3 regions of the Streptomyces sp. NBC_00483 genome follow, and region 1 is predicted to be linked to each of the others. Evidence: riboswitches for the same ligand, from Rfam matches in the RefSeq annotation. Region 1 holds a riboswitch; each other region holds the start of a gene.
What was found. A riboswitch is a leader RNA that binds a small molecule or an ion and turns the genes downstream of it on or off. The one in region 1 is predicted to bind cyclic di-AMP.
Positions count from the first base shown of each region.

Region 1 (7,486 bases):
AGCCCGCGCTGCGGGAGGTCACGCGGGACCTCGACCGGCAGTGGAAGGCGGCGCTCGCCGAGGTGGTCGCCGAGGGCGTGGTGGCGGGCGAGTTCGTCTGCCCCGACCCGATGGCGGCGGCGCTGCGGCTCACGGCGCTGCTCGACGGGCTCGCCGTGCAGCTGACGGCATACGACGACGGGCGCGCCAGGCCGGCCGCGGTTTCGCGGGCCCGTATGCAGGAGTGGGTGGATGAGGCGCTCGCCCGCGAACTGGGGCTCGAGCGCGCGGAGTTGACCGGGGCGGGGCGCTGACGGGAGGCCGTCAGCGCCACCGCACCGCCGAGGTTCAACGCGTCAGGACGCCGCCTCCAGGTGCGCCTTCACCGCGTGCGGGTCCACGAAGCCCTTCGCCTGTACCCGGTCGCCGGAGGACTCGCCTCGCAGCCGGCGCCCGATCCACGGCACCAGGAACTCGCGCGCCCAGTGCATGTCGTCGCGCCGCACCTCGAACGTGCCGCGGGGCGGGAGCAGCGGCCACGCCTGCTCGGGGTCGGCCGGCACGTCGATGCCCAGCGCCTGACCGGCGCGCAGCGCCACCCGCGTGTGCCCCTCGGGCGACAGGTGGAGGCGGTCGTCGTCCCAGGCCCTGCGGTCCTGGATGGACTTCAGGGACCACAGGTCGAGCATCAGACAGCCGTGCCGGTCGGCGATCGCCCGCACATGCATGTTGTACGTGGCGATCTTGCCGCGCAGGTGCTTGAGCACGGCCACGTCACGGGTGTCGAAGCCGGTGGCCACCATGACGGTGCCCACGGCGTCGGAGAGCCGGGCGACGGCCTTCTCGAAGCGTTCGGCCACGTCGTCCGGGTCGGTGCCGGGGCGGATGATGTCGTTGCCGCCGGCGACCAGGGTCACCAGGTCGGGGGCGAGCTCGACCGCCTTCGGGACCTGGTCCGCGACGACCTGGTCGAGGAGCTTGCCGCGCACGGCCAGGTTCGCGTACTTGAAGGTGTCCTCGGGGACGCGGTCGTCCAGGAGGACGGCGAGCCGGTCGGCCCAGCCCGCGAACTTCCCGTCGGGCCCGGGGTCACCGACTCCTTCGGTGAAGCTGTCGCCCACGGCCGCGTAGGACCGGATCGTGCCGTTGAGTGTCTCCGTGAGTGCTCTCGATTCGTTTGCCACGACCACACATCTTTCACCCTCGACTGTGACCTACGCGACCGTAGCCAGGGGTTGACGCGTGGTGAGATAACCCACTCGCCACCTGGGGAATAAGCGCGGGAACGCACTTCGGCGCCCGGGGGACAGCCCCGGGCGCCGAAGTGAGCGAGCGGTCGCGACCGCTACGAGATGCCTCAGGCGTTCACGCCGTGCTCGCTCAGGTACGCGATCGGGTCGATGTCCGAGCCGTAGTCCGCGGTGGTGCGGACCTCGAAGTGCAGGTGCGGTCCCGTGACGTTGCCCGTCGCGCCGGACTTGGCGATCTCCTGGCCGGCCGTCACGGTGTCGCCCTGGGCGACGCCGATCGAGGACAGGTGGCCGTACTGGGAGAAGTGGCCGTCGGCGTGCTCGACGACGACCTCGTTGCCGTACGCGCCGCCCGAGCCGGTCGAGACGACGGTGCCGTCGGCGATCGCCTTCACGGAGGTGCCGGTCGGCACCGAGAAGTCGGCGCCGGTGTGGCTGCCGCTGGACCACATGGAGCCGGAGCTGCCGTAGCCCGTGCCCTTGGCACCGTCGACCGGCGCCGCGTAGTCGCCGGAGGCGGTGGTCTTGGCACTCGCCTGCGTGGCGGTGGCCGCACCCTCGGAGCCGGAGTCGCTGTCGGCCGCGCCGCCGACGGCGAGCTTGACGCCGATCTTGAGGTGGTCCGCGTCGGAGCCGACGGCGTCCTTGTTGTCCTCGTAGAGCTTCTTCCAGCCGCCGTCGACGTCCTGCGCCTTGGCGATCTTCGAGAGCGTGTCACCGGCCTTGACGGTGTACGTCGTGGCGTCGGCGGTACCGCCGGACGTCGCGGCCTGCGCGCCGGTGGCGCCCATCAGCGGCAGGGCGAGCGCGGCTCCACCGGCGGAGGCGACGGCGGCGACACGGGCGATGCGCTGGGAGGTCGAAAGGCGGTGCTTTCCCTTTGCGGGCATGCTGAATTTCCTCTCCGTCGCCTACGAGGTGAGCTGTCGGGTTCGGGCTGGAGATGCCCGGCCGCGCCCGGGGTACGGGCACGGCTTCACCCCAAGCCGCTTCGGGAAATCCCTACGCGGCGTCGTGCGTGTGGGTCCCCCGCTCCTGCCGTGACGGGTAGTCGAAAGGAATCCGGGCGGCGGCAGGACTAGGCGTTCCGACCGGATTGATTGGTGACCGTAGGCGAACGGCAATGGCGACGACAAACCCCGAATTCACCTGCGACGGCAATTCCTTGGGTTTCTGAGGCTTCCCTGTGTAACCCTGCGTCGACATTTCTCGCTTTACCAACGCCATACCTTCGGGGATCACTGGGGAGGCAATCCGGGCCGCCCGGCACGCAGCGTCACGAACATGAAGCCGGTCACGCACACGCCCACAAGCCCCTTCGATCCATGCACAGTTGATACAGAACGGGGCGAATCGGACAGATGGTTGCCTGTGGAACCGATGTCGTATCGTCATGAGCGCGCCCGCCGGCGACCCAACGCCGGTGCACCGATTGGGAGGAGCCCCTGTGACGCAGCACGCACCGTCCACCGAGCCCGAGCTGACCGGAGTGCGCAACTTCCGAGATGTGGGCGGCCTGCCCACCGTGGACGGCCGGCGCGTGCGCCAGGGCGTACTGTTCCGCAGCGGTCACCTCGCCCACGCCACGGCCGAGGACTCGACCTTCCTCTCCTCCCTCGGTCTGCACACGGTCTTCGACTTCCGCAACGCAGCGGACCAGAAGCTGGAAGGCGCGGATGTCGAACTGCCCGGCGTGCGCAATCTGAACCTGCCGCTCAACGACCCGGCCGACGGCGCCGAATTCTGGACCATGGTCCGCGACGGCAACATCGACCAGCTCCGCCAGATCCTCTCCGAGGGCCGCGCGGCGAACCGGCTCGTGGACTCCTACCGCACCATGATCAAGGAGCGCACCGCCGAGCACAGCCGCGTGCTGCACTCCCTCGCCGAGGACGGCCTCCCCGCGCTGATGCACTGCGCGGCGGGCAAGGACCGCGCGGGCCTGTCGATCGCGGTGACGCTGCTCGCGGTGGGCGTGGAGCGCGACGCCATCGAGGCGGACTACCTCAAGTCCAACGAGAAGCACCGCCGCTACGACGTGCGCCGCAGCGCCACCGCGAAGGACGCCTACTCCGCCGAGATCATGGAGCTGCTCAGCCCGCTCTTCGACGCCCGCATCGAATACCTCAACGCGGGCCTCGAAACGATCGACGAACTGTGGGGCAGCACGGACCGCTACCTCGAAGAGGGCCTGAAGCTCACCTCGGCGACGCGCGAGCGGCTGCGCGAGCGCCTTCTCGACTGAGGCCCGGCACCTGAGGCCCGGCACCTGAGGCCCGCCACCGCCCTCTCGACCGAAGCCCGGGCCTGAGCCGTGGCCCCGGGCCCGAGCCGCGGACCCGACGTCACCCCTCCCTGTCGCGAAGTGCCGCGCGGGCAGGGAGGGTTACGGCGAGCAGACCGAGGCACACCGCGCTCGCGGCGAACGTGCCGTACAGCAGCGGTGGTATGTACGGGGACTCCCCCGTCATGCCGCGCATCATCGGGGTCAGCGTGATCAGCGCGATGGTGGTGCCGAGCGCCACCCCCGCCGCCGACACCAGCAGGCTCTCCCAGTGGAGCATCCGCAGCACCTGGCGGCGCGTGGAGCCGACAAGGCGGAGCACGGTGAGTTCGCGACGGCGGTCCAGGACCGTCATCACCAGGGTGTTGACCGCCGCGACGGCGGCGAAGCCGCCCAGGACCGCGGCCATCATGTAGTTGGACCAGGCCCCCAGTTCGCTGTCCACGCTCTGCGCGACGGCATAGCCCGAGGCATCGGTGACCCTGCCCAGTGCGGTGAGCGGCTCGGCATCGCCGCCGCGCACCAGTAGCGTGCCGTCGAAGCCCGAGGTGACGTGGCCGGCCAGGGACGCGCGGTCCATGGTCACCGCCGCCAGGCCGAGGCCCCGGCCGTAGACCGCGGCGACTTCCGGGCGGGCCTTCGTGCCGTCGGGGAGGTAGAGCGGCAGCTTGTCGCCGACCTTCACCTTCGCCGCCGTGGCAAGGGTCTTGTCGATGGCGATGCGGCCCGCGCCCACGCGGTCCAGGCTGCCGCCGCGCACATCCAGGTCCTGCACCTTGGCCAGCTCGGCGCCGGAGCCCGAGATGCCCTGGGTCGCCGTTGCCTGCAACGACGTCTCGCCGCCCGAGTCGACCGGTACGAGCACCTGCGTGTCGAGCAGGCTCACGGCCGCGTCCACGCCGGGAGCGTGGGCGGCCCGGTCGGCGGCGCCCGCGGGCAGGCCCGCCGGGTTGGTGACGACGTGGTCCGCCGTGATGCCCTCGCGCAACTGGTCCGCGGAGACCTTGCTCTCGCTCGTGTGCATGAAGACCAGCGTCGAGGCGAAGGCCATCGCCAGCACGATCGGCGTGATCGCGGAGGCCAACCGCCGGGAATTCGACCGGGAATTGGCGGCCGCCAGCGAGGCCGAGGCCCCTCCCCCGCGCAGCAGTAGGCCGAAGAGCGCCGCGCACAGCCGGGCCACCAGCGGGCCGAGCAGCGAGACGGCGAGCATGAAGAGCATGACGACGCCGAGCGAGGCGTTCGCCGCGTCGGCTCCGGCGGTGGAGGCCGCGACGCCGGCGAGCGCCGATCCGCCGCCGAGGGCCGCGACCCCGAGCACCGTACGGATGACGCCCGGGCGCAGCCGCTCCACCGAGGCCTCGGCGAGCGCCTGACCCGGCTTGATCTTCGCGGGCCTGCGCCCGGCGATCCACCCGGCACCGAGCGCCGTGAGCAGCCCGGTCCCGACGGCCGCGACCAGCGGGATCCACGAGACGTGCAGCTCGACCGCCTGCGGGACGGCCCCGCGGTCCTTCAGCTGCCCGAACCACCAGTGCGCGAGCCCGATGCCCGGCAGGCACCCGAGCACCCCGGCGAGCGGCGCGACGAGCAGCGCCTCGGAGGCGACCGCCCGGCGGATCTGCCGTGGGGTGGCGCCGACAGCACGCAGCAGCGCGAACTCGCGGGTGCGCTGGCCGACGGAGAGGGCGACCGTGCCGGCCGCGGTGAAGACGGCGACCAGCGTGGCGATCCCGCCGAAGGAACCGCCAAGTGCGGTGAGCGTCTCCTTGGCGTACGCGAGGCCGTGGTCCTCGACCTCGCCGCGGTCGTCACCGGTGAGCACCTGTGCGCCGGAGCCGGTCAGGGCCTTCTCGACGGCGGTGGCGAGGGCGCCGGTGTCCGCGCCGTCCTTGGCCAGTACGGCGATGGCGTCGGCCTTGCCGGGGTGCCCGGACAGCGCCGGGGCCTCCGCATCGGCGAACCAGGCCGTGGCTCCGCCGCTGGCCGCCGTGCCTGCCGCCGTGGTGTCCCCGGCCCCGGCCTCGGCAAGACCGGACACCCTGAACTCCGCGCGTCCCGCCGCCGTTTCGAGCGTCACAGTGTCGCCGACGCCGACCTTCGCGCTTCGGGCCGCGGCGGCGTCGAGCGCCACCTCTCCCGTGCGCGGCGCGGCGCCCGCCGACAGCGCGGTCCCGGTGAAGGCGTGCGAGCCCCAGCCGTGGCCGGTGAGCGTGCTGGGCGAGGAGGAGCCCTGCCGCACCGGGAAGGTGAAGTCCGCCACCGCCGCCTCGGCACCCGGCGCCCGGGCCGCCTTCGCCGCGAGCCCCGCGTCCACGCGCGCGGTGTCCGGCAGCGGGTACGCGGATTCCTCGGGACCGTCGACGGTGTCGGCGACGACCCGCGCGGACTGGTCGGCCGCCGCCACGACCTGCGCCCTCGCGTACCGCTCCGCCGGAACCGAAGCACGTACACCCGTCTCCAGCAGGGTGCCGCAGGCCGCGACGATCAGAGCCGACATCAGCAGCGCGACGAATGTGCCTGCGAACGAGGCGGGTTTGAAGCGTACGGCCGCCCGCGCGAGGCCGTTGGGGCCAAGGCTCCTCATGCCGCCGCCCCCGCCATCGCGCCCGCGCGGGAGGTGCGGGCGGCGAGCGTCGCCATCCGCGCCGCGATCTGCTCCGCCGAACCGCGCTCCAGGCTGTCGGCGAAGGCGCCGTCGGCGAGGAACAGCACGCGGTCGGCCCAGGCGGCCGCGGCCGGGTCGTGCGTGACCATGACGACGGTGGCACCGAGGTGGTCGACGGCGTTGCGGAGCAGGCCCAGGACCTCGGCGGCGGTGCCTGTGTCGAGGGCGCCGGTGGGCTCGTCGGCGAACACCACGTCGGGGTTCGTGACCAGGGCGCGGGCGATGGCCACCCGCTGCTGCTGGCCACCGGAGAGTTCGCCGGGCCGGCGCCGCGCCTTGTCCGCGAGTCCGACCTGCGCGAGCATCGCGGCCGCCCGGCGGCGGTCCTGGCGGCGCCCGGCGAGACGCAAGGGCAGCAGCACGTTCTGCTCCACGGTCAGCGACGGCAGCAGGTTGAACGCCTGGAAAACGAAGCCGAGGCGGCTGCGGCGCAGCTCGGTGAGCCGGTTCTCGCTCATGCCGGTGATCTCCGTGCCACCAAGATGCACGGATCCCGCCGACGGCCGGTCGAGCCCGGCGGCGCACTGCAGGAAGGTGGACTTGCCGGAACCGGACGGCCCCATCACGGCCGTGAACGTGCCGCGCGGCAGAGCGAGATCGACGCCCGCAAGGGCGTGCACCGCACCGGCACCGCGCCCGTACTGCCGCCGCACACCGCGCAGTTCGACAGCGAGACCCGGCGTGCCGGCCCGCGCCTCCGGCCGGTTGTCCTCGATCGTCCGCTGCTTGCCCCTGCGTAGCCTCATGGCCCTGTCCCGCCCTCTCGTACTCTTCCTCGCTCTGACGGAGAGGAGTGTGCGAGAACGGTCGGGCGCCTGGCGTCATACCCAGGAGCCAATATGGAGGTGCTACTGCAGTAGGGGGTCCCGCCTCACGCCGAGTACCGCCTCACTGATTCCCGCCCAGCGTGAACAGCAAATAGATGAACCCGGCCAGCGCATGCCCCGCGAAGACGTACACGAGGACCCGAACGAGAATGCCGCGCGGGAGCTTGTCCTCTATGTCGCGGCGGGCCGGCCCCGGGGTCGACCCGGTCGTGTCAGCCGTGTGAGCCGCATCGGACGTGTCAGCCATGACGGGTCTCCTTTACCGGTCCCGCCGACGGGCCGAGGCACAGCGCGGCCGTCGGGCTCTGCAGCAGGGTGTGGACGAAGAGGAAGTCGACGCCGCCCTCGTCGACGGCGGCGATGCGGTGCGGGGTGAGCGAGTCGAAGTGGGAACTGTCGCCCGGGTCGAGCAGGTAGGACGTGTCCCCGAGCCGCAGCCGCAGGCGCCCCGACAGGACGTACAGCCACTCCTCCCCCG
Region 1 is NZ_CP107880.1:8,139,891-8,147,376, reverse strand. It holds gene OHA73_RS36315 (TetR/AcrR family transcriptional regulator) at 1-293, shown strand, start outside; gene OHA73_RS36310 (SGNH/GDSL hydrolase family protein) at 336-1,163, opposite strand; gene OHA73_RS36305 (LysM peptidoglycan-binding domain-containing M23 family metallopeptidase) at 1,337-2,119, opposite strand; cyclic di-AMP (ydaO/yuaA leader) riboswitch at 2,123-2,293, opposite strand; gene OHA73_RS36300 (tyrosine-protein phosphatase) at 2,677-3,474, shown strand; gene OHA73_RS36295 (ABC transporter permease) at 3,575-6,100, opposite strand; gene OHA73_RS36290 (ABC transporter ATP-binding protein) at 6,097-6,927, opposite strand; gene OHA73_RS36285 (DUF6126 family protein) at 7,070-7,255, opposite strand; gene OHA73_RS36280 (helix-turn-helix domain-containing protein) at 7,248-7,486, opposite strand, start outside.

Region 2 (7,486 bases), 2.3 Mb from region 1:
ACCTGGAGGAGCGGCGCGAGGAGGAGGACCGGCCCGTCCTGCGGACGCTGTCCGAGGAGCTGGAACGGATTCTGGAGGAATTCGAGGGACGCTGGGACGAGATCCAGACCCGTATCGGCCCCCTGATCGAACGGGCACGGAAGGCCGAGCAGGTCGACCCGATGGTCGCCGATATGACCACCGTCGAGCAGCAGCTGTACACGAAGCTGAGCGACTGCCTCACCGAGAACCCCGCCTTCGACCTGCCCGAGCCGACCGCCCTCAGGGACGTGACCAAAGAACTCGGAGGCGTGATCGTCCAGCATGTCTCCAGCGCCGCCTGGTCCGACAACGAGGCCAGCGTCGGCGATCTGCAAAGCGCATTGTGGGTCAGGCTCCGGCAGGTCAGGATCCGGCCGAAGGCGGGTGAGAGGCAGGCACTGCGGGACCTGTCCAACGCGCTCGCCGCACATGCGGCGCGGCACGCGGCGGCATTCAGGAGTGCTCCCAGGGGACAATAGGGAGGTGCCCGTACCTGCCGCTCCCCAACGTGACACCGGTCTGCCCGCCCTTGCCGACGGGCAGACGCTCGCGCTGAGCGGCAGGACGTTCCACGTCACCGTGAGTGCACGGCGCAGGCGCCTTGGCATGACGGTCGAGAGAGACGGCTCGCTGACCCTGCGCGTCCCGCCGCACTGCGATCCGGGGCGCGCCGAGCGCTTCGTGAGAAGCAGCGAGACATGGCTGGCGGACAAGCTGAAGCGGCGGGAGGACCATTCTCCGGCACACCCGATGCGGGTGTTCCGTGAGGGAGAGTCCTACTTCTACCTGGGGCGCGAATACCGGTTGCACATCGAAGAGGCCGGGTCGGGCCCGGGAGCGGTGAAGCTGGCGGCCGGCCGTCTGGTGCTACCGGAGTCTCTTGCCCAGGATCCCCGGAAAGCGCGCCGGGCTGTCATCGGCTGGTACCGGCGGACCGGACTGCGCTGGGCGTCGTCCAGGTTGCAACCTTGGGCTGCCCGTCTGGGAGTCCCAGAACCGATTGTCCGCGTCCGTGACGTCGGCAGTCGGTGGGGGACGTACCGGTCGGCTGCCTCCGGTCCAGGAACGATGGCCTTGCACTGGGCTGTCTTCCAGCTGCCCTCCCACCTGGTCGACTATGTCATCGCCCACGAGCTGGCGCACATCAAATTGCCAGGTCACGGGCCTGGCTACTGGAAGCTGCTGCGGATGGCGATGCCCGAGTGCGAGGAACACAAGGCCGAACTCGACGATCTGGGCCGACGGCTGTGGCTGGGTGACGTGCGCTGACGGGAAGTCCCGGGGAGCATGCGCGCCGAGCGTCTGGTGGGCCTCACAACGGCAGGAGCTTTCCGTCCGGCCCGCCGCCGCTCGCGCCGCACAAACCGGATGCGGCGCCGCGTGCCGCCGTGCCTGAATGGACCCCATGATGTCCACCGACCGCCTCCTCGCCTTCGCGGCGATGTCCCTGCTGCTGATCGTCATCCCGGGCCCGAGCGTGATCTTCGTCGTCGGCCGCGCCCTCGCCCAGGGCCGCCGCGCCGCGCTGACGACGGTCGCGGGCAACACCCTTGGGGCGTACGTCCTCGTGATCGCCGTCGCCCTCGGTATCGGCTCGCTCGTCGAGCGCTCGGTGGCGATCTTCATGACGCTGAAGCTGGTGGGCGCGGCGTATCTGATCTACCTGGGCATCAAGGCGATACGCCAACGGCGTTCGCTGCGCGCGGTGTTCGAGGAGGAGCGGGGCGAGGCGGGCCGCGGCAGCACCCTGCGCACCCTCTGGAGCCTCGCCGCGTCCACGGCCCGCACCTGGTTCGCCCGCTCCCCACGCCGCCTCGCGGCGGTCGGCGGCACGGGCGGCCTCGCGATGGTGGGCCTCGGCGTGACGGTTGCGGTCACGGGGAGGGCGGAGTGATGACGGACGACCCCGACGGCTACTTCGACGAGCACATCGCGGCGGACTACGACCGGTCCTCCGCCCGGATGTTCACCCCCGAAGCCCTCGACCCGACCGTCGACTTCCTCGCCGAACTTGCGGGTACAGGCCCCGCGTTGGAGTTCGCCGTCGGTACGGGGCGCGTGGCCCTGCCGCTCGCCGCGCGGGGCGTCGACGTACATGGGATCGACCTGTCGAAGGCGATGGTCGAGCGGCTGCGGGTCAAGCCAGGAGGGGCCGACATCCCGGTCACGATCGGGGACTTCGCCACCGCCCGCGCGGGGCGCCCGGACTTCACCCTCGCGTACCTCGTCTTCAACACCGTCATGAATCTGACCTCGCAGGACGCGCAGGTCGACTGCTTCCGCAACGCCGCCGCGCATCTCGCGCCCGGCGGCTGCTTCGTCATCGAGACCAGCGTGCCGGACCTGCGGCTGCTGCCGTACGGGCAGGAGGCCGTGCCGTTCGAGGTGAGCGAGAACCGGTGGGCCTTAGACCGCTATGACGTCGCCACGCAAGCCATGAGCTCGAACTATGTGGAGGTGGATCCCGGGACCGGGAAGGGGTCCTACTGGACCATCCCCTTCCGCTACGTCTGGCCCGCCGAGCTCGACCTCATGGCGCGGATCGCCGGGCTGCGGCTGCGTGAGCGGTGGGACGGGTGGACCCGGGAGCCCTTCACGGGCGAGAGCCGGCAGCACGTGTCGGTGTGGGAGAAGCCCGTGTGACCGGTGCGGCGTCATGCCACCCGCGTCGCCCCGGCGAACGGCATCTCGTCGATCGGGGCCACCCGTACCGGTGCGCTCGGGTTCGGGGCGTGGATCATCTTGCCGCCTCCGATGTAGAGGCCCACGTGGCTGATCGAGGAGTAGAAGAAGACCAGATCGCCCGGCTGGAGTTGGGACTTCGGGATACGAGGGCCCGCGTCGATCTGGGAGTACGTCGTGCGGGGGAGTGAGACCCCGGCCGCCTTGTACGCGGCCATCGTCAGGCCCGAGCAGTCGAAGGAGGAGGGCCCTGTGGCGCCCCATACGTAGGGGCTGCCCAGTGCGCCGTACGCGAAGGAGATCGCCTCCTTGGCGCGGGAGTTGGGCGCCTGGGAGAGGTCGGCGCGTTCCGCCGAGCGGGAGGAGCGCTCGCTCGTCGCGGGGGTGGCGGTGCGCTCCTCAGGGGTGAGGCGGTCGAGGAGGCGCCGGGCCTCCGCGAGTTTTCGCTTCACCTTCTTCTTGTTGTCCTCCAACTCGGCCTTCTTGGCGCGCAGTTCGGAGAGCGTGCCGTCGGCGTCGCCGCGCAGCTGGTCGATCTCGCGGAGTTCGCCCTGTACGCGGGTGACCGCGGCGGCCTGCCGCGCGCCGACGCGCTCCGTGAGGGACGCCTTGTCGAGATAGGCGTCGGGGGAGGAGGAGAGGAGCAGCTGGACCGACGGGTCCACGCCTCCCGTGCGGTACTGGGAGGCCGCGACCGAACCCAGCTTCTCCCGCTGGGAGTTGAGCGATTCGGTGCGCCGGGACGCCTCGTCCTGGAGGGCGTCCACCTTCTTCCGCGCCCCGTCCGCCTTCTCCTTCGCCCCGTTGTACTTCTGGGTGGCGACCTCCGCCTCCTGGTACAGCTTGTCGACCTTGGCCCGCACCTGTGCGGGGCCGAGCTCGGGCTCCGCGTGCGCCGCCCCGCCATCGAGGGCGGTGACGGTGGCCGCGGAAGCGAGGGCGAGCGTGGCCGCGGTGCGGGCCGTGCCCCCACCGCGGAGCGAACGCGGTCGGGGCTTTCGATGAGCTGCCGGCACAAGGTCCTCCTCTGGGCGCCGTACGCATCGCACGGCCCCCGGTCGCGCGTCCGGCGGCGGCCCGCACAGGGGAGCGGGCCGCCGCCGGACCTTTCTCGGCGGGGTGTCCGACTGCCGCCCCTGGCCCGGGCGGCGGTGGGGAGCCGGTCACCTGAGGAAGGACGCTAAACCTCTGCGTAACGGGTTGGTGTCGGATTGTTCGCAACTGGCCTGTTTGTTACGGATGGTGGCGGAGAGTGATAACAGAGTGGCAAAGGGGTGCCCGTAGTGGGCCATGGGCGTCCGGTTAGGCTCCGAGCCATGGACGTACTCATCCACCTCTTCGTCGGCCTGCACATCATCGGCATCGCCTCGCTGCTCGGCGGCTTCCTCACGCAGATGTCGGCGATGAAGGAGGGCGCGGCCCGCTTCAACAAGGCGATGCTGCACGGCGCCCTGACCATGCTGGTGACCGGCGTCGCCCTGGTCGGCCTCAACCAGGCCGACGGCAGCACCGTGAACAACATCAAGATCGGCGTGAAGCTCGCGCTCCTGATCGTGATCCTCGGCATCGTCTACGTGAAGCGGGACGAGGAGAAGGCGGAGAAGGGCCTCTTCATCACGGTCGGCGCGCTCACCGTCGTCAACATCTTCATCGCGGTGCTCTGGACCTGAGCGAGCGCGTACCAAGACGTACAAGCGCGTACCAAGACGTACAGAAGGGCCCGGCAGGTCGCACCTGCCGGGCCCTTCTGTGTGGGGTCAGGCCGGCCGCACCACGCTGTGGATCGACGACGTGCCGTCGTAGTAGATCGACTCCTCGCGCACGACCGCGCCCGGCTTCGGCGCGTGGACCATCATGCCGTCGCCCATGTAGAGGCCCACGTGGCTGATGTCGTCGTAGAAGAACACCAGGTCACCGGGTTGGATGTCGGAGAGCGGCACCGTCTTGCCGACCTCGACCTGGTCCCAGGTCGTCCGGGGCAGCGAGATCCCCGCGGACTTCCACGCCGCCTGCGTCAGGCCCGAGCAGTCGTACGAGTCCGGGCCCGTGGCGCCCCACACGTACGGCTTGCCCTCCTGCGACTTGGCGAACGCGAGCGCCTGCGCGGCCTTCGTGGCGTACGAGGCGTCCGAGGAAGAGGAACCGGAGCCGGAGGAGCCCGAGGAACCCGAGCCCGAGGAGCCGGACGACTCCTGCTCCTTCTGCGCGGCCTCCTCGGCCGCCTTCCGCTTCGCCTCCGCGGCCTTCTGCTTGGCGGCCAGCTCGGCGGCCTTCTTGCGGGCCGCCTCCTCCTTGGCCTTCTGGATCGCCGCGAGCCGCGCCTTCTCCTTGGCCGTCAGGTCGGCCAGCAGCTTGCGCGCGTCGGAGAGCTTCGTCTGGACGGTCTCCTTCGTCGACCTCAGCTCGGTCTGCGACTCGGTGAGGTCCTGGAGGCTCGACTGCGCCTCGGTGCGCTTCTTCGCGGTCTCGCGCGCCTGCGCCTGATAGTCGTCGACCGACTTCTTCTGCTCGTCGGTGAGCCGGCTCATCAGCTGGCGCTGCGAGAAGTAGTCCTCCGGGTCGTCCGCGAGGAACATGGTCGCGGTGTCGCTGACCGCGCCCGAGCGGTACTGCTCGGCGGCGTATCTGCCGAGCTTCTGGCGGGCCGTGTTCATGTCGTCGGTGCGCTGGGCGACATCGTCGAGGAGCTTGTCGACCTGCTGCTTCTTGGAGTCGGTCCGCTCCTTCACCCCGTTGTACTTCTGGGTGGCGACCTCGGCCTGCCGGTACAGGGTGTCGACCTTCTGCTGGACCTCTTCGAGGCGCGGCTTGGACGACGGCTGCGCGGGCGCGGCCTGTGCCGTCTGCGAGAGCAGTGCCACGGAGGTGAGGGCGGCGGTGGTGATGCCGACCGCGGGGGTCGTGCGAAGGCCGCCGGTGATCCGGGAACGGCTGCGGGGCTTGCGGTGCGACGCCAAGGCAGGCGACTCCTTCCGTCCTCCGCCTACCGGGTTAGCTGTCGGGTTCGGGCGTGGTACGCGGAAGGCTGCCCTACGGTCGGCTGACCGATTCACCCCAAGGTCGGTTGGGTCCCCGGTTCCCTGCCTTACGGCGTACGGAACTCAGCGGGGGCTGCCCGTTCGCCGCGACATCCGCGGGCGGGGGGACGGGCTGCCCGGCTGCACCGTAGCCAACTCGTGTGGCTGCTGTGAAGGTTGATGTTCGATATGCCCGATACATTTTCGTGATCTGGCCTCTGGAGGGCCCTCGGAGTTCCGAGGAGAGCCCATGGAGTTCGGAGCAGGGCCCTTGGAGTTCCGAAGGCAGCCACGGGTTGTCAGTGGGGCGGCCTAGACTCGGAGAGCGATGAGCAGCCTCTTTGACGACAGCTTCCTGACCGGCCTCCAGAAGAACGGTGCGGAGGAGCCCCCGCCGCCGCCTCCGGACCCCGAGTACGACGACGGGGCACCGGAGCCGATGCCGGACGACCTGTTCGGCGGGAGGCTCGGCGCGCCCGAAGACAGGGACACGCACTACCGGGACGGCGCCCCGCGCCCGGTCCTGAGCGCGGCCACCCTCCTGGAGGGGCTGAACGAGAACCAGCAGGCGGCCGTCACGCACGGCGGCACCCCGCTGCTCATCGTCGCGGGCGCCGGATCCGGCAAGACCCGCGTCCTCACGCACCGCATCGCGTACCTGCTCGCCGAGCGCGAAGTGCACCCCGGCCAGATCCTCGCGATCACGTTCACGAACAAGGCCGCGGGCGAGATGAAGGAGCGCGTCGAGGACCTCGTGGGCCCGCGCGCGAACGCCATGTGGGTCTCCACGTTCCACAGCGCCTGCGTCCGCATCCTGCGCCGGGAGAGCAAGAAGCTGGGCTTCACGTCCTCCTTCTCGATCTACGACGCCGCCGACAGCAAGCGGCTCATGGCGCTCGTCTGCCGCGACCTCGACCTGGACCCGAAGAAGTTCCCGCCGAAGTCCTTCAGCGCCAAGATCAGCAATCTCAAGAACGAGCTGATCGACGAGGAGGACTTCGCGGCGACCGCGGCCGACGGCTTCGAGAAGACCCTCGCCCAGGCCTACGCGATGTACCAGGCGCGCCTGCGCGAGGCGAACGCGCTGGACTTCGACGACCTGATCATGACGACGGTGAACATGCTGCGCGCGTTCCCGGACGTCGCCGAGCACTACCGCCGCCGCTTCCGCCACGTCATGGTCGACGAGTACCAGGACACGAACCACGCGCAGTACGCGCTGGTGCGCGAGCTGGTCGGCCCCACCGAGGGCGAGGACGCGGACCCGGCCGAGCTGTGCGTCGTGGGTGACGCGGACCAGTCGATCTACGCGTTCCGCGGCGCCACGATCCGTAACATCCTCGACTTCGAGGACGACTACCCCAACGCGAAGACGATCCTCCTGGAGCAGAACTACCGCTCCACGCAGACGATCCTCAGCGCGGCGAACGCGGTCATCGAGCGCAACGAGTCGCGTCGGCCCAAGAACCTGTGGACCAACGAGGGGCCCGGCGCCCAGATCACCGGCTACGTCGCGGACACCGAGCACGACGAGGCCCAGTTCATCGCCGACGAGATCGACCGGCTCACCGACGCGGGCGACGCGCTGGCGGGCGACGTGGCGATCTTCTACCGGACGAACGCGCAGTCCCGTGTCTTCGAAGAGATCTTCATCCGCACCGGCCTGCCCTACAAGGTCGTCGGCGGCGTCCGCTTCTACGAGCGCAAGGAGGTCAGGGACGTCCTGGCCTATCTGCGCGTGCTGTCCAACCCCGAGGACTCGGTGC
Region 2 is NZ_CP107880.1:5,838,503-5,845,988, forward strand. It holds gene OHA73_RS26310 (type I restriction endonuclease subunit R) at 1-500, shown strand, start outside; gene OHA73_RS26315 (M48 family metallopeptidase) at 505-1,290, shown strand; gene OHA73_RS26320 (LysE family translocator) at 1,427-1,915, shown strand; gene OHA73_RS26325 (class I SAM-dependent DNA methyltransferase) at 1,915-2,664, shown strand; gene OHA73_RS26330 (C40 family peptidase) at 2,676-3,719, opposite strand; gene OHA73_RS26335 (hypothetical protein) at 4,020-4,373, shown strand; gene OHA73_RS26340 (C40 family peptidase) at 4,461-5,660, opposite strand; cyclic di-AMP (ydaO/yuaA leader) riboswitch at 5,669-5,820, opposite strand; gene pcrA (DNA helicase PcrA) at 6,049-7,486, shown strand, end outside.
Region 2: it holds a riboswitch for cyclic di-AMP, as region 1 does, so the genes downstream of both, OHA73_RS26340 (C40 family peptidase) here and OHA73_RS36305 (LysM peptidoglycan-binding domain-containing M23 family metallopeptidase) in region 1, are expected to answer to the same signal.

Region 3 (7,486 bases), 2.9 Mb from region 1:
CGACACCCCGAAGGAACTGCAGACGTACTGGTTCGGGCAGAGGACCTTCAAGGACGGGCTCGCCCAGGAGACCTGCCGCAACTTCAAGCACGCCAGCTACTCCCTCGCCGCCACCTCCCACATGGCGGAGACCGCCTGGCACCAGGGCGTCGACCTGTACGGGGAGGTGAAGGACCGGCTCGCCGCCGCGCTCGAACTGCACTCGAAGTACCAGCTGGGCACCAAGGCCCCGTCCTGGCTGTGCGGCGGGAAGGTGCAGCGGGACATGGGGCCCGACACGGAGGTGGGCCTTCAGCACTTGAAGGGACGGCTGAAGATGGACCTCCCGCAGACCGAGAAGCTCACCCACAAGCAGCGTCCCGAGGGGACGGACGACCTGTTCGTGGCGTGGGAGACGCTCACACACGCCGCCGCGTGAGCCGTGGCGTGGGTCGCCGCGTGGGCCTCGTGGGAAGCGATTCGCGTTCTCTCCCCCTGATGGCGTAGAGTTGTGAACACAACGGCGCGGGGTGGAGCAGCTCGGTAGCTCGCTGGGCTCATAACCCAGAGGTCGCAGGTTCAAATCCTGTCCCCGCTACTGAAGGCCGAGGCCGGAATCTCATCGAGATTCCGGCCTCGGTTTTTTTCTGCCGCGATGCCGCTGTGCCACCCCGTGGCACCCCTGTACCGCCGGTGTTGCGCACGTCACTTTCCCCACCCGTACGGCCCAGTCCTGCTCGCCCCGGCGTCCCCGTGCAGGAACTCTTGGTGAGACGCCGGAAGCTGGCAGGGAACGGCAGGAGACGAGTGGTGGGGAAGCGAACAGGAGGTACCGGCGGGAGACGGAGGCGGCACGGCTCCGAGAACGTGAGCGTCCGGCTCTTCCTGCGGCTGCTGCCCCTGCTGCTCGTCATCGGCGGCGCGGTCTACGAGTACGTCACTCCCAGCGGCTTCCCCGGCGCCCCCTTGTTCAGCGCGGCGCCGCTGGTGGCCGCACCGTTCTTCTCGCTCGGCGCGACGATCCTGGTCGGCGTGGTGTCGATCGGCGCGATCACCGCCGTGCACCTGCGCTTCACGGAGAACCTCGACTCGGTGTTCGTCACCGAGATCGTCACCGTGGCCACCGTCTGCCTGCTGGCCTGTCTGCTCAACCGGATCGTCTACCGAAGTTACGAGCAGCTGGCCTCCGCCCGTGAGATCGCGCAGGCCGCGCAGTTGGCGGTGCTGCCCGAACCGGCCCGGCGACTCGGCGGCTTCGTGATCGCGGCGCGCTACGAGGCGGCGCAGGAAGGCGCGTTCATCGGCGGTGATCTGTACGCGGTCCAGGACACCCCGCACGGCATCCGGATCATCGTCGGCGACGTGCGCGGCAAGGGCATGGGCGCGGTCGCCGCGGTCGCCGTCGTCATCGGCGCGTTCCGGGAGGCCGCCGAGCAGGAGGGCTCCCTGGAGGCGGTCGCCCAGCGCCTTGAGCGTGCCCTGGCCCGCGAGGGCACCCGGCGCAGCGGCATCGACGACTTCGAGGGCTTCACCACCGCGGTGCTCGCCGAGATCCCGCACGGCGTCGAGCTCGTCCGCGTCCTCAACCGCGGCCACCCCAGCCCGCTGTTGCTGCTCGGCGACGGCACCGTACGCGCACTCGATCCGTGCCAGGCGGCGCTGCCGCTCGGCATGAGCGAACTCGGCAGCTGGCCCGACCGGGCCGTCGAGGCGGCGTTCCCGTCCGCGGCGACGCTGCTGCTCTACACCGACGGGCTCTCCGAGGCGCGCGACCCGAGCGGCCGCTTCTACGATCCGGCGGTCCGGCTCTCCGGGCGCGTCTTCCCGGGGCCCGAGGAACTCCTCGCGGCCCTCGCCGTCGAGGTGCGCGCGCACACGGGCGACGGGACGAAGGACGACATGGCGCTGCTCGCCGTGCGGCGCGGCTGAGTTCCTTGATCGTTGTTACCAGAGGTAGTCGAACGGCGTCGCTCCGCATAACAATTGACGCACCATCAGTTGCGTGGACGTTTGCGACATGCGATCAACTCGCCCGATTCCGCCCCCTCATGTCCCGATAAGTCCTGGCCAGAGTCGTGAACGATCAGTGGGAAGCGCTTGGAATTACTGTCTGCTGTCTATTAACGTTCGATAACGCAGCGCGGTCGTCCCAGCCGTCACAAGAGATGGCTCCGTGCGCACACGCTTAATCCCGCAAGGGAACCGGGGAACCATCAACTTGGGGTGAATCGGACACCTTTGGTGTTCGTAGGAGACCTTCCTGCTCCGAACCCGTCAGCTAACCCGGTAGGCGAGAAGGAAGGAAAGGAGAGCGCCCCCGTGGCGTCGAACCGGCCTGCCCCCAACTTCTTCTACGGCCCCGAAGACGACTCCGGCGTCGAGCAGGAGACCTGGGAGGAGTGGAACCCCACCGAGGAGTCCATCGCTCCCGTCCGCGGCAGGCATCGCGTAGCCCGCCGCCGTGGTGGATTCGCTCGCAGCTCCACTGTTCTCGGCGTCGGCGTGGTCGCCGCCGTCGGTGCGGGCGGCATCGCCACCGCACAGGGCGGCAAGCCGCCGGTCCACATCTCCATGCCCGACCTGTCCGCGGTCAAGGACTCGCTGCCCGAGGCCAAGTCGCTGCCGGGCGTGGGCTCGCTGATATCCGACGGCTCGGACTCCGATTCCGACTCAGGCGCCACGGCCTCCCCGCTGAGCGGCGCCGGTATCACTCAGGCCGAGGCCGCCGACGGGCAGACCGGCGCCGGCGAGGCGCTGCGGGCCCGCATCATGCAGCAGGCCGAGACGCAGCAGGACGCGGCCGACGCCACCGCGAAGCAGGCCGCTGAGGAGGCCGCCGCGAAGCAGGCGGCCGCCGAGGCCGAGGCCAAGCAGGACGTGGCCAAGGCCAAGGAGCTCGCGGCGAAGAAGAAGGCCGAGGCGGAGGCCCGCCGCAAGGCGGAGGCCGAGCGTCTCGCCAAGCTCGCCAAGAGCTTCAAGCTCCCGGTCGCCTCGTACACGCTCACCGGCACCTTCGGTCAGCCCGGCTCCATGTGGTCCTCCGGCTACCACACGGGCCTCGACTTCGCGGCCTCCACCGGTACGCCGATCCGCGCCATCCACTCCGGCACGATCACGGAGGCCGGCTGGGCGGGCGCGTACGGCTACCGCACGATCCTCACCCTCGACGACGGCACCGAGCTGTGGTTCTGCCACCAGTCCTCGCTCAATGTCAGCGCGGGCCAGAAGGTCTCGACGGGCGATGTCATCGGCCGCGTGGGCGCCACGGGCAACGTCACCGGGCCGCACCTCCACCTGGAGGTCCACCCCGACGGGCAGTCCACCGGGGTCGACCCGGCGCCGTGGCTGCGCGACAAGGGCCTCACCCCCTGAGCACATGAGCTCCGGCGGTCCTGGCGCTCACCCCCCGACGTCAGGGCTGCCGGTTTGCCCACTCCTGGGGTTCTTAGGGCAATCTCCGGTGTGATCGCGGAATACCTTATTCCGTGCGGGTGTTGAGGCGGGGCATGACTTCCTCTCGCTCTCTGCGCAAGCTCGGCACCTCCGACCTCGAGGTCTTCCCGCTGTCCCTCGGGGGCAACGTGTTCGGCTGGACCGCCGACGAGGCCACGTCCTTCGAGGTGCTCGACGCGTACGTCGCCGCGGGCGGCAACTTCATCGACACCGCCGATGTGTACTCGGCGTGGGTGGACGGCAACCGGGGCGGTGAGTCGGAGACCGTCATCGGCAAGTGGCTGGCCTCGCGCGGCCGCCGCGACGACGTCGTCATCGCCACCAAGGGCAGCCAGCACCCCGAGTTCCAGGGCCTGTCCGCCGCGAACATCAAGGCCGCGGCCGACGCCTCCCTGAAGCGCCTCGGCACCGACCACATCGACCTGTACTACACGCACTACGACAAGCCCGAGGTGCCGGTCGAGGAGATCATCGGCGCCCTCGACGAGCTGGTGAAGGCGGGCAAGGTACGGCACATCGCCGCCTCCAACATCTCCGCCGAGCGCCTCCAGGCCTCCCTCGACTTCTCCGACCGCGAGGGCCTCGCCCGTTACGTCGCGCTCCAGCCGCACTACAACCTCGTCTCGCGCGACACGTACGAGGGTGAACTGCAGGACGTCGCCGCCCGCGCGGGCCTCGGGGCCGTGCCGTACTACGCGCTCGCGTCCGGCTTCCTTACCGGCAAGTACCGGCCGGGGCAGCAGGTGGACAGCGCCCGCGCCGCGAAGGCCGGCGCGTACCTGGAGACGGAGCGCGGCCAGAAGGTCCTGACCGCCCTCGACGAGATCGCGCAGGCGCACGACGCCGAGATCGCGACGGTCGCCCTCGCCTGGCTCGCCGCGCAGCCCACGGTGGCGGCGCCGATCGCGTCCGCGCGGATCGTCGACCAGCTCCCGGCGCTGCTCGCGGTGGCGGACGTGGAGCTGACGCAGGCGGAGCTCGACCGGCTGACGGCGGCGTCTCAGTAACCGGCTGACGGCCGCGTCTCAGTAGCGGTACGGGTTGTCGTAGATGTACGCGGGGTCCTGCGTGTACGTGGGGCCCTGTGTGTACGCGGGGCCCTGCGCGAGTGGGCCCGCGTACACCGGGGGCAGCCACATCGGCGCCGCGATCTGGGAGCCGTACGCGAGCGCCGGGCGCGCGTAGTCGCGCCGCGCCCACAGCGCTTCGAGCAGCGCCCGCTCCCGTTCGACGAAGTCCGCGCCGGCTTTGCCCCTGCGGCCGCGGTGGCGAAGGAGCGCGAGGGACGTCGCGAAGTCCTCGTACTCGGCGACCGCCGTCGCGGCGGCCCGGCCGCCGTAGTGCGTGGCGAAGTCGCGGGCCAGGCGCCGCGCCTTGAGCGAGCCGAGCGCGAACGGCTCCGGCGGGGCGAGCCAGCCCGCGGCGACGTAGGCGGGCAGCTCCTGGCGGATGGTGCGCAGTTCGCGCTGGCGTACGTACACCGCGAGCCAGGTGAGCACGCCGAACACCGGCACCATGAACGCGGCGTACACCGCGAAGAAGCCGTACTCGCCGAACGAGGACGAGCCGTTCCAGAACGCGTGCATGCCCATCGCGGCGAGCAGCCCGGCGAACGGGAGCAGCATCCGGCGCAGTCGGCCGCGGCCCGGTGCCATGGCGGCGGCGATACCGAAGCCGATGCCGGTGAGCACGGTGAACAGGGGGTGTGCGAACGGGGACATCACGATGCGCACGAAGAAGGTGGCCGCGGTGACCGAGGCCAGGCCGGCTCCGGTGCCGGAGAGCTGGTCGGTGCCGAAGGCGTTGCCGAGATAGAGGATGTTCTCGGTGAACGCGAAGCCGGTGGCGGTGACCCCGGCGATGACGACGCCGTCGACGATTCCGGTGAAGTCCCGTCTGCGGAACAGGAAGACGAGCAGCACGGCCGCCGCCTTCGCGGACTCCTCGACGATCGGGGCTATGACGGTGGCGCCGAGGGTGTCGGCGCTGGACGGGTCGGCGGTCGCGGTCTCTATCCAGCGGGTCGCGAAGCTGTTGGCGACGATCGCGATCAGCGCCGCCGCGCACGCGCCCCAGGCGAAGGAGAAGATCAAGTTCCGCCAGGGGCCCGGCTGTACGCGGTCCAGCCAGCGGAACGCGGATATGAGGAGGGGCACGGGCAGCACGGCGAGCCCGAGCCCGACCAGGAACCCCTCCGTGCCGGTCTGCTCGCGGACCATGGCGAGGATCACGACCCCGGAGATCGCGAGCAGCGCCGCAAGCGCGGTGGCCCGCACGCCCTTCCGCTCCCACCAGCGCGGATGCGGAACCGCACCGTGCGGGACCGCGCCGCTCGGGTGTGCGCCGAGGACGTCGTCCTGCTGGTGCGGATAGACGGGATACGAGGCCACCAATTGACCCTAACGAGGGATGCGGCCCGCCGCGACGGGGCCGAGAGGATCCGGCCTGAGGCCGACTCTGGGTCCGGCCCTGAACCTATCGGCGCCGGAACAGGAGGTCGTGGACCACGTGGCTCTTGTTCAGGCCCTTGCCCTCGAAGCGGGTGAGCGGGCGGAAGTCGGGGCGGGGCGCGTAGCCGCCGTCCTCGATGGTGTTCTCGTAGTCGGGGTGAGCGGTGAGGACCTCGAGCATCTGCTCGGCGTAGTCCTCCCAGTCGGTCGCGCAGTGCACGATCGCGCCCGGCTTGAGCGGTCCCGCCACCAGCGACAGGAATTCGGCCTGGATCAGCCGTCGCTTGTTGTGGCGCTTCTTGGGCCAGGGGTCGGGGAAGTAGACGCGCAACCCGTCGAGGCAGTCGTCCGGGAGCATGTCGCGCAGCAGCACGACCGCGTCGCCGTTCGCCACCCGTACGTTGTCGACTCCCGCGCGGGACGCCAGGTTCAGCAGATTGCCCTGGCCGGGCGTGTGCACGTCGACCGCGAGAATGCCGGTCGTCGGGTCGTCCTCCGCCATCTGCGCCGTGGCCTCGCCCATGCCGAAGCCGATCTCCAGGACGACGCGCTCGACGCCGGGGAACAGCTCCGCGAGGTCGAGCCTGCGCTGCCCGTCGATGTCCAGACCCCACTTGGGCCACAGCCGGTGCAGGGCGTCGCCCTGCGCATCGGTGACCCGGCCGCGGCGGGGCTGAAAGCTGCGGATGCGGTGCTCGTAGTGCGACTGCGCGGGGTCGGGCCGGGGCCCGTCGGGGAACCGCGGCTCGTTGGGGCGGGCGGTGGACGCGGGGGTTTCAGACGACTCAGACACAGTGGCACCAATTTTACGGGCACTGCGAGCGCGGCTCGGCAGATCAAGCCCCTGCGGCGGGCGCCGGCAAATCAAGCCCCTGCGGCGTTTGAGCAGCGGGGTCCGGGGCGGAGCCCCGATCCTTTAAGCCCCGTCGGTGATTGAGCAGCGGGATCCGGGGCGGAGCCCCGATCTTTTCAGCCCCGCCGGCGCTTGAGGCGCGGGGCCCGGGGCGGAGCCCCGAGACGTCAACCCCGGCACCGGCCGAGGTCACACCAGTGCAAGCACTCGCCGCGCAATCTCCCGCCCAATCGGCAGAGAAGCCGTCGCCGCAGGCGAGGGCGCGTTCAACACGTGAACCGCCCGCTCACCCTCTCGTATGAGGAAGTCGTCGACCAACGTCCCGTCCCGCAACACCGCCTGCGCCCGCACCCCCGCCGCCACCGGCACCATGTCCTCCGCGCCCACCCCGGGCACAAGCCTCCGCACAGCCTTCGTGAACGCCGCCTTCGACAACGACCGGTGGATCTCCCCCGCCCCGTAACGCCAGTGCTTCCGCGCCATCCGCCACGCCCCCGGCCAGGCCAACGTCCCGCCCACCTCGCGAGGCCGCACGACCCCCCACCCGTAGCCCTCACGCGCGAGCGCCGGCACCGCGTTGGGCCCCACGTGCACGCCGCCGTCGATCCCCCGCGTCAGATGGACCCCGAGGAACGGGAACGCCGGATCCGGCACGGGGTAGACGAGCCCGCGCACCAGGTCGGGCCGCCCGAGCTCGAAGTACTCGCCGCGGAACGGCACGATCCGCATCTCCGGGTCGTCCCCGGTCAAC
Region 3 is NZ_CP107880.1:5,270,316-5,277,801, forward strand. It holds gene OHA73_RS23585 (alginate lyase family protein) at 1-418, shown strand, start outside; tRNA gene OHA73_RS23590 (tRNA-Met) at 504-577, shown strand; gene OHA73_RS23595 (PP2C family protein-serine/threonine phosphatase) at 847-1,908, shown strand; cyclic di-AMP (ydaO/yuaA leader) riboswitch at 2,152-2,287, shown strand; gene OHA73_RS23600 (M23 family metallopeptidase) at 2,299-3,351, shown strand; gene OHA73_RS23605 (aldo/keto reductase) at 3,486-4,439, shown strand; gene OHA73_RS23610 (PrsW family intramembrane metalloprotease) at 4,458-5,822, opposite strand; gene trmB (tRNA (guanosine(46)-N7)-methyltransferase TrmB) at 5,908-6,675, opposite strand; gene lhgO (L-2-hydroxyglutarate oxidase) at 6,925-7,486, opposite strand, start outside.
Region 3: it holds a riboswitch for cyclic di-AMP, as region 1 does, so the genes downstream of both, OHA73_RS23600 (M23 family metallopeptidase) here and OHA73_RS36305 (LysM peptidoglycan-binding domain-containing M23 family metallopeptidase) in region 1, are expected to answer to the same signal.